3 regions of the Halomonas sp. 3A7M genome follow, and region 2 is predicted to be linked to each of the others. Evidence: predicted binding sites of a transcription regulator. Region 2 holds the regulator's gene; each other region holds the start of a gene.
The links. The regulator FNR, encoded in region 2, switches genes on or off when oxygen is low (the NO sensors DNR and NnrR bind a similar motif). The targets are predictions, from matches to a motif close to TTGATNTANATCAA.
Positions count from the first base shown of each region.

Region 1: the regulator FNR is predicted to act here: its motif matches at 1,461-1,474, upstream of cyoA (ubiquinol oxidase subunit II).
Region 3: the regulator FNR is predicted to act here: its motif matches at 1,413-1,426, upstream of dsrO (sulfate reduction electron transfer complex DsrMKJOP subunit DsrO).

Region 1 is NZ_JABUZD010000057.1:11,003-14,233, forward strand. Features, by position in the region: gene INT19_RS04910 (outer membrane protein OmpK) at 1-388, opposite strand, end outside; gene INT19_RS04915 (DeoR/GlpR family DNA-binding transcription regulator) at 649-1,416, shown strand; gene cyoA (ubiquinol oxidase subunit II) at 1,690-2,742, shown strand; partial or broken gene cyoB (cytochrome o ubiquinol oxidase subunit I) at 2,745-3,231, shown strand, end outside.
Region 2 is NZ_JABUZD010000174.1:162,286-165,516, reverse strand. Features, by position in the region: gene ttcA (tRNA 2-thiocytidine(32) synthetase TtcA) at 1-935, shown strand, start outside; gene fnr (fumarate/nitrate reduction transcriptional regulator Fnr) at 922-1,674, opposite strand; gene hemN (oxygen-independent coproporphyrinogen III oxidase) at 1,733-3,160, opposite strand.
Region 3 is NZ_JABUZD010000129.1:6,313-9,543, forward strand. Features, by position in the region: gene INT19_RS11755 (5-(carboxyamino)imidazole ribonucleotide synthase) at 1-257, opposite strand, end outside; gene purE (5-(carboxyamino)imidazole ribonucleotide mutase) at 270-782, opposite strand; gene INT19_RS11765 (XRE family transcriptional regulator) at 1,001-1,273, shown strand; gene dsrO (sulfate reduction electron transfer complex DsrMKJOP subunit DsrO) at 1,530-2,306, shown strand; gene nrfD (NrfD/PsrC family molybdoenzyme membrane anchor subunit) at 2,290-3,231, shown strand, end outside.

The DNA.
Region 1 (3,231 bases), on a different contig from region 2:
ATAGCGGGCTGTCGCCGAGATAAATATGCGATGTGACTTTTCCAGCGGTACGAAAGTTGTCTTTACCACCGCTTGATTCGTCAAACTGATCGTTGGTTGGGTTCTCGAAATCGAAGAAACCGTAGAATTCGCCCCAGCTGTAACCGACGCCGCCTTCGATTTCGACAAACGTGAAGTCGCTTTTTGCTGCGTTACTAGCGGTACGCGCTTCAGTACCGTTAGACCAATCCAAGTAGTTCACCGAAACGTTGGCAAACGACCAAAGGGGCGTCGTTGGTGACGCGGGGGTGTCGTTTGCTAACGCTGGCGTTACCAGCGCAGCGCTAGCCAGCAAAACGCCAGCGCCAAGCGTGACGAAAGAAGAACGAGAAGGGGTGTGAGCAGTCATGGAAGCCTCAACAGGGTTGTTATGAGTCGTGTGGGCTGGTGTTGATGTTAAAATTATAACATTTAGTGTTATTTTTTTAACGTTGATTTGCAAGTATTAGCCCATCAACGCTTTGTATATGTGATATGACTCTCAAATAGTCGAAGAGCAGTGTCTGACAGTGGAAATATAATGAGGGCTGGCTCAGCATAGGCCTTGGATACCCACTAACCGCTGATAACAAATAACGCCTGAACTTGGGATTAAAGGAGAGGTTTGCCATGAATGACCGAAGCGCTCAGCGTTTGGCAATGTTGCAAGAAGCGCTTGCCAGCGGGGGGACATTGCATCTGCGCGATGCTGCTGAGCTGTGCGGTGTTTCTGAAATGACGATCCGTCGGGACGTTACTACGCAGCCTTCGGCGATTAGCTTGTTGGGCGGTCGGTTGGTCATGGCAAACTACCCTGGCGTAACACCGGTGTACGATCTGACTGAGCAACAGGCCAGCCATTATCAGATTAAGCACCGCCTCTGTCAGCGAGTTGCCAGCTTTATCGAAGACGGCGATACGCTATTCATTGACTGCGGTTCAACACTGATTCCTTTACTTAGTCAGTTAAGCCATTTCCGCGAGCTCACTGTGGTGACGTATGCCCTTAACGTGGCTAACTCAGTGGCCGCGCTGCCTAATGTGCGGTTAGTGCTGCTAGGGGGACTGTTTTATGCCTCATCACAATCGTTTGGTAGTGATGGTATGCGTGCTGCGATTGAGCGTTTAGGCATTAATAAAGCATTGATCTCTGCCGCAGGAGTGGACTGCGAGCGTGGGGTTAGTTGTTTCCATTTTCATGAAGTAGCGCCAAAACAGGCTGCCATTGCAACGGCTATGCAGCGCCTGTTGATTGTTGATGCCAGCAAATTTGGTTTAGTGCGCCCAGCCTATTTTGCCGCGTTATCCGATTTCGATATTGTCGTGACCGACGATGACAGTGCGTCGAAAGTTCAAGATTGTCTTCCTCATGCATCACCCAGTGTGACAGTCGCTTAACACACTATTGAGCATTCGGGGTGCGGCAAAGCGTCTCTTTCTGATTGATCCAGATCAATAGAAAATACTTTAGTCTTAGTTTATGCGCGCGTGGCGTGTATTGGCTATGACTCGCTACCAATCCCTTCGGTAGCGCATATTTTTCCCGGAGCAACGCATACGTACTCACTGTTCTGGGAAAAGTATGGGGTGTTAGTTAGCGGGCTATTTAGCTAGCTATTCAGCTGGTCAAATAGTGCGCTGTTTTGGACAACTCTCTGACGAGATCACACCATGCAACGACATACCCTCTGGCGCAGGCGAGGCACATTCGTGCTCGTCATGTTGTGCCTGTTGTTAACGGGCTGCAGTTCTGCATTGTTGGATCCCAAAGGGCAGATTGGCGTTGAGCAACGCTCGCTAATACTGACCTCATTTGGGCTGATGCTAATTGTAGTGATTCCAGTGATAGTGATGACGCTGCTGTTTGGTTGGCGTTATCGGCGCAGCAATCGCAATGTTGCTAAATACCTACCCGACTGGGCGCACTCTAATGCGATTGAAGTCGCGGTATGGACAGTGCCTTGTTTAATCATCGCTGTCTTAGCGTTTCTTACCTGGAAAACCTCCCATAGTTTAGATCCCCATAAGCCCATCGAAAGCGATACCGCCGCAATGGAAATCCAAGTGGTAGCGCTGGACTGGAAATGGCTGTTCATCTACCCCGAACAAGGCATTGCCAGTGTCAACGAGCTTGCCTTTCCTGTGGATACACCGGTGCGTTTTCGAGTCAGCTCTGGCTCTGTGATGAATGCGTTCTTTATTCCGCGCTTAGGCAGCCAAATTTATGCCATGGCGGGTATGGATAACGATGTTCATCTAATTGCAGACGACGTCGGCGTTTATCCAGGCCGTTCCACAAATTACAGCGGTGCTGGCTTCTCAGGAATGACCTTCGATGCTCACGTTACCACCCCAGAAGAATTTGAGGCGTGGGTTGAAAACGTGCGGGCTTCCAATGAAACCCTGACCTATCCCGACCGTTATAGCGATTTAGCCAAACCGAGTGAATACCACCCGGTCGAGTACTTCTCTGAGGTATCTCCGGCGCTCTATACGTCGATTCTGACCAGCTTTCATACCGGTGGCAGTGGGCACGGTGGTCATGGCGACCATGTTAACCACGAAGCCGTCAGTGATGTTGACGATAGCCACGGCGAGTCTGGCGAGCTAGAAAGCGCAGGCGCTACCCATCATCAGGCCGCGTTTGGCCACGTTACCAATCAGCATGCTAGTGAGGATCACGCGATGAGCGGCCATCCCACAAGCGTTGAAGCGGGGGGTTAAGCATGTTTGGAAAACTGACATTAGAGTCGATTCCGTATCACGAACCGATCATTATGATCGTTGCCGCCATGATGGCGATTGGCGGTGCTGCGCTTATCGGCGCATTAACCTATTACCGAAAGTGGGGCTGGCTGTGGAGCGAGTGGTTTACCTCCGTTGATCACAAAAAGCTCGGTATTATGTATTTTGTGGTTGCCTTGGTGATGCTGCTACGCGGCTTTGCTGATGCCATTATGATGCGTACCCAGTTGGCTATGGCGGCTGGTGGGGCCGCGGGTTACCTCCCTCCTGAACACTATGATCAGATCTTTACCGCCCATGGCGTGATTATGATCTTTTTCGTTGCGATGCCCATGGTCATCGGCTTGATGAATCTGGTGGTGCCGCTGCAAATTGGCGCACGCGACGTTGCTTTTCTTTCTTGAATAACCTGAGCTTTTGGCTGTTCGCGGTGTCCGCGATTCTAGTTAATATTTCCCTTGTAGTAGG
Region 2 (3,231 bases):
CCTACACCATGCTACAACCTGACTATTTTGACCCCGCAGCGCCTGATACTGTTTCTGTTGACAGCCCTGCTGTTAATAGCGCACAGACACCATCCGAGCATCACGCCGCTAAACAGAAGCGTGAATTTAATAAGCTACAAAAGCGCTTACGGCGAGAGGTTGGCAACGCCATCATTGATTATCAAATGATTGGTGAAGGTGACAAGGTGATGGTGTGCCTGTCTGGCGGCAAAGATAGCTATACGATGCTGGAGATACTGCTTAACCTGCAGCGCAACGCGCCGGTTAATTTCTCTCTGGTCGCCGTCAATATGGATCAAAAACAGCCAGGCTTCCCGGAGCATGTGTTGCCCCAATACCTAAATAAAATGGGGGTTGAATACCACATTCTAGAGCGTGACACCTACTCGGTGGTGAAAGAGAAAACCCCGGAAGGAAAAACGACCTGCGCGCTCTGCTCACGACTAAGACGTGGCTCTCTTTATGGGTTTGCCGAGGAAATTGGGGCTACGAAAATTGCCCTAGGGCATCATCGTGAAGATATTTTAGAAACGTTATTTCTTAACATGTTCTTTGGTGGCACTTTGAAAGCAATGCCTCCCAAGCTTTTATCTGACGATGGCAAGAATATTGTCATTCGCCCCCTTGCCTACTGCAAAGAGGCTGATATTGCAGAGTTTGCTCGGCTAATGGAATTCCCGATTATTCCCTGCAACTTATGTGGCTCTCAGCCCAATCTCCAGCGTCAAGTTGTCAAAGATATGTTGGCTGAGTGGGATAAAAAACATCCAGGACGTCTAGAGAGCATGTTTAAAGCGGTGACCAATGTAGCGCCTTCCCAGCTAGCAGACCGCCGTTTATTTGACTTTGCTGGCCTTGAAGCCAAACAAGCGGCGTTGATGGAAGGGCGTATTCAGGCGCTTAGCGTGGACTAGCCGACTGTTCTTCCTCTTCAGTTAGCGTGATGAGGCGCCGCATATCTAAAATATTAACCTCGCGCCCTGAAACAGCCACCACCTCTTGCTGTTGAAAGCGGCTAAGAATACGGCTGACCGTCTCTACCGCCAAGCCTAAGTAATTGCCGATGTCGGCGCGGGACATGGAGAGTCTGAAGCTATAAGGCGAGTATCCACGTCGACGAAAACGGTCTGAAAGGGTGACTAAAAAGCTGGCTAGTCGTTGATCGGCCGTCTTACGCGATAGCAAGCGCATCATGCGCCGGTCATCCCGCAATTCTTTGCTCATGCTCCGATAAAGCTGGCCACGTAGTTCGGGCAGTTCTTCGGAAAGCAGGTCCAAGCGATCAAATGGAATTTCACATACCGTTGTGGTTTCCAGTGCAATGACGCTACCGGGGTAGTGCTCTTCATCAATTCCGTCCAATCCCACTAGTTCGCTGGGAAGGTAGAAATTTGTCAGCTGATCATTGCCGTTCCCTTCGCTGGTCACCTGTTTCAGGCTGCCTGAGCGGACGGCATACACACTGGTGAAGTGATCGCCCTGGCGAAACAGGGGCTCGCCTTTTTTGAGCGGTGCGCGGCGGCGAATGATGGCATCAAACTGGCCCATATCCTCAAGCTCTAAGGCAAGCGGCAGACACAGCGAGCTTAGGCTACAGGTCTGACAGCGCGCCTCTTGCAGTAGTGAGCGTCGTTGGCTGGCGGGGTGTGGCATATCATTCTCCCTTTCTCGTTAGCCATCATAGGCCCAGAGGCAAGACGTCTCAACAAGCTTATACAATCTTAGAGTAGCGCTGAGTCGGCTGGTCAGCTATGCGAGCATCAAAGGCCATCGCCAAATGGCGAATCAGCAGCCGCCCAGTGGGGGTGGCGCTAATAACTTGCCGATGGCGAGTGATTAAACCGTCTTGCTCAGCTGTCTTCAATTGCTCAATTGCGGTGGAAAAATAATCACTAGCATCGATGTGCCAACGCCTTCCAACTGCCGCTAGATCAATGTGCATGTCGCACATTAGCCGTTCAATCACGTCTCTTCGTATTAGGTCATCCTTATTTAACCTTAATCCTTTGACGGTTGCCAGCTTACCTTGATCTAAGGCTGCTTCATATTGGCCAAGCTGAGTCGGGTTTTGTGCGTAAACGTCGTCAACCCGTGATATAGCGGATACGCCTAAGCCAACTAAATCGCACTGTGCATGGCTAGAGTAGCCCTGAAAATTGCGTTGTAAGGTGCCGTTGCGCTGTGCAATCGCTAGGCTATCGTCAGGTCGTGCAAAGTGATCCATGCCAATATGCACATAGCCTGCATTAGTCAGCATTTCTATGGTGGTATGCAAAATAGCCAGCTTTTCATCAGCGCTGGGAAGGTCCGTTTCGTTAATGCGTCGCTGTGGCGCAAAGCGGGTGGGCATGTGCGCATAATTAAATACCGACAGCCGTGCGGGGTTGAGTTCGATGACTTGGTTTAGCGTCTCGGCAAAGCTTTTTTCGGTTTGAAATGGCAGCCCATAAATCAAATCAAGATTGAGTGAGCGAAAACCAAGACGGTGAGCTTCTTCCATTAACGTTTCGGTGAGTACCCGGGGTTGTACGCGGTTGATAGCTTTTTGTACCTGCAGGTTTAAATCCTGTACGCCAAGGCTTAGTCGATTAAAGCCGAGAGATTGTAGGTGGCGCAAAGTAAATACGTCTGCTTCGCGAGGGTCTATTTCAATAGCGTAATCGCGATCGGCTGAGCTAGATAAACCAAAACGGGCATCTAGGCGATCAATCAGGTCTCCCATCTGTGCCAAGGTTAGAAATGTGGGCGTACCACCTCCCCAGTGTAACTGTTGCACCGGGCGTGAAGTGTCTAAATGGCGGGCAGTGAGCACCATTTCCCGATCTAGCCGAGAAAGGTAAGGTTCCGCAAGGGCGGTATTCTTCGTTGCGATTTTATTGCAAGCACAGTAGAAGCAAATTTTTCGACAAAAGGGCACATGCACATATAGGGATAGCGGACGGTGGCTCTCGTTACTGCGCGCTAGCGCCTGAGTAAAGTCATCGGCGCTGAACTGCTCATGAAACGCGAGAGCTGTTGGGTAGGATGTGTAACGTGGGCCACTTTTGTCATAGCGACGCAGTAGCGCTTCATCCCAGGCATTAGCCCCAGACACTTCCGTGTTGGTAGGTGAGAAGGCAGCAGTGGCATGAACGGGCATGGCGAGCGCTCCGAAGTGAGAAGTAAACAAAAGGAGTGACTGAGCGCCGTCGCTCAGTGTTCTCTCGGCAT
Region 3 (3,231 bases), on a different contig from region 2:
AGATGTTCAAACTCGTAGGTTACTACATCGACCTTATCGAGAAACTCTGCCAAATGCTGGTTATTGGGATCGATAACAACGTCGCCAATGCCCGCACTCGGGTTGCCGGTCGTGTCTAAAAACGTGAAGCGATTACCTAGCGGATAGCCAGCCAATGCCAGCATACGACCAAGCTGGCCTGCACCGAGCACACCAATGTTCTTAACGATGCCAGCGCTTTTCGAACTACCAGAGCTTTTCGAGATACCAGAATTCATGGCCAGGATTCCTTAGTTCGCTTCCGCATCGGGGCGAGGGTCTGGGTTATCCAGCACCATTTGAGTTTGCTCAGCGCGGAAAGCCTCGACCGCTTCACGCACGTTGGTGTCCTGCAAACCGACAATCTGTGCTGCCAACAAGCCTGCATTGGTCGCGCCTGCTTTACCAATCGCCAGTGTGCCAACAGCGATGCCACCGGGCATCTGCGCAATTGAAAGCAATGAATCCAAGCCTTTAAGCGCTTTGGATTCCACCGGCACGCCCAGCACTGGCAGCGCCGTTTGGGAAGCCACCATGCCGGGCAAATGGGCAGCACCGCCCGCTCCCGCCACAATTACTTGCAAGCCACGTTCAGCGGCACTTTTAGCATAGTCAAACAACAAGTCAGGGGTACGATGAGCGGAGACGACGCGGGTCTCATAAGGGACGCCCAGCCGCTCTAACATCGCCACCGCGTGTTCCATGACAGGCCAATCAGATTTCGACCCCATGATCACGCCCACTTTGGGTGCGCTGTTCGACATGCAAAAACTCCTCGGCCAAAGGGCCTACTAAAGCAATCAAGCGTTTAATGTGCCGTGTGCCGCAAGCGGCTCACCAGGAAATTAGAAGGCGCATAGTCTACCAGAGCTAGTCGCTTAGAGCGCGTTTGTAAATAGATCGAAATTTTAATCAAAGTAGCATTGAAAAGCGCGCGACTTGGCGGCATTGTGTGTTTGTCATTTCAGACTGATGGAGTCCCATGAGTACGGCATACTCAACTGCTCACGCAGAAACGCTAGATCCTCCGCGAAGCAGCCCTGACCTCGATGTCAGGGATTTAGAAAAACGTACGCGCCTAATGCGTATCATTACCCGCCTGATCGCCGTATCAGATCTGGGAAGCCGCGAAATAGCCCGCCGGGCTGGGCTTCCAGTACAAAAGATCAGCGACCTGCTCGCCGGAAGGCTAGAGCACCTAGATATTGATGAACTCAATGTCTTGCGTCGCACGTTAGAGCTGGAGACGCCATAGCAATAGTTGCTACCTAACGTAATCATTCATCCCCTTTGTTTGCTAACAGGCTTGCCCGCTGGGCAGGCCTGTTTTTGTTTCAAAACAGCCAATTAGCGCTCAAGGATTAAGGGAGCATTAAGAAACCCTCGCTAACCCATTGACACGTATCAACTTTTTATAATACCAAAGGCGTAACCTTAGCGTATCCAGATCATTCGCTGTGAAACAACCGCTTGTTTCTATCAGCAACATCTTTATCAGCTAAGGAGGCGTTATGGACGCCGTTCGTCGGTCGTTGCTAGGCCAGTTGGCCCGACTAAGCGCGGGCGCTGCGCTAGTGCCGCTATCCAGTCTTGCTCAAGCTGGCATTAATCAGCAGCCTGCCCGCCGCGAGGGCGATCCTAGCAAACGCTACGGCATGCTAATCGACCTTCGCCAATGCATCGGCTGCCAAGCCTGCACGGTGTCGTGCCATATCGAGAATGCTGCACCGCTTGGCCAGTTTCGAACCACTGTCTCTCAATACGAAGTGCAACACCAAGAAAGTGGTGAACTGGCAACGTTTATGCTGCCGCGGCTATGTAACCACTGCGAAAATCCGCCCTGTGTGCCGGTTTGTCCCGTTGAGGCGACCTATCAACAGCAGGATGGCATCGTTGTCGTCGATAGCGACCGCTGCGTCGGCTGTGCTTACTGCGTCAACGCCTGCCCCTACGATGCCCGTTTTATTAACGAACGCACTCAAACTGCCGACAAATGCACCTTCTGTGCTCACCGTTTAGAAGCAGGGCTACTGCCTGCCTGCGTTGAAAGCTGTGTGGGTGGTGCCCGCATTATTGGCGATATGCGCAATCCAGACAGCCAAATCAGCCGTCTGATCAACGAGCATCGCGACGCGCTCATGGTGCTTCAGCCAGAAAAAAACACCCTTCCCCAAGTGTTCTATTTAGGTATGGACGAACGATTCACGACGCGCCCCGTGGCAGAACCCGTGGCGCTTGAAGTGCTCGACCCACACGGCCAGGAGATGGGCTATGAATTCCACCATTGAACTACTCGCCCCACGCTATGACATCGCCTGGTATCCCTGGGCAGTGCAGTACTTTTTTATGATTGCGGTCTCCTACGCCAGCCTTTGGCTGGCAGCGCCCGCACTGGTGTTTGGCAAGCAATCCTGGTTGCCTACAGCACGTCTGGCAATGATCGCCTGCGTCAGCACAACGCTAGTCGCGCCGGTGGCCTTATTGGCAGATCTACATCAGCCACTGCGCTTTTGGCATTTCTACGCCTACGCCAATACGCATTCGTGGATGTCGATTGGCAGTGTGGTACTGCCGCTGTATCTGATCAGCGTTTTAGGCTTCGCCTGGCTGGCTTGGCGACCCGCGCTGCAGGCCCGGCAACAGGCAGCGGGGCTGAGCGGGTTGATCGCCAAGTGGCTGAGCATGGGCAGTAGTGCGACACCCAAAGCGCTGGTGGCTCTGGTGGGATTAGCCGCCCTGGTACTCTCAAGCGGCATTATGCTCTACACCGGAGCGGAGCTAGCTATCGTCAAGGCTCGCCCGTTATGGAACACCATTTGGCTACCGCCCATGCTGGTAGCGAGCGGATTTATTGCCGCCGCTGGGTTAATACTGGTCCTCAACCGCGTGAGCGGACTCTGCGCGCCCGCCGTTACCCGGCAAATGCTTTATGTCTTGCTAGTCTTCTGTGCGCTAGCGGGGCTTATCGCGCTCAGTTGGCTGTTAGACGGCCTGAATGCCCACGTTGGCTCAGTGGCGGCGGCACTGGAATCTGTCCGCTTCAGCCCCTCTTGGCGCAGCACCGCACTTTGGGGTGGCCTTACCGGCGTTGCGCTATTTGCCAGCGTGGTATTTCTGTTAACACGTTCGGCTCAGCGCCAGCCAGCACTGTTTGCCTGGGCATGGTTGCTAGGGCTGGTGGCTATCCACATGGGCTGGATGTTCCGTTGGGTA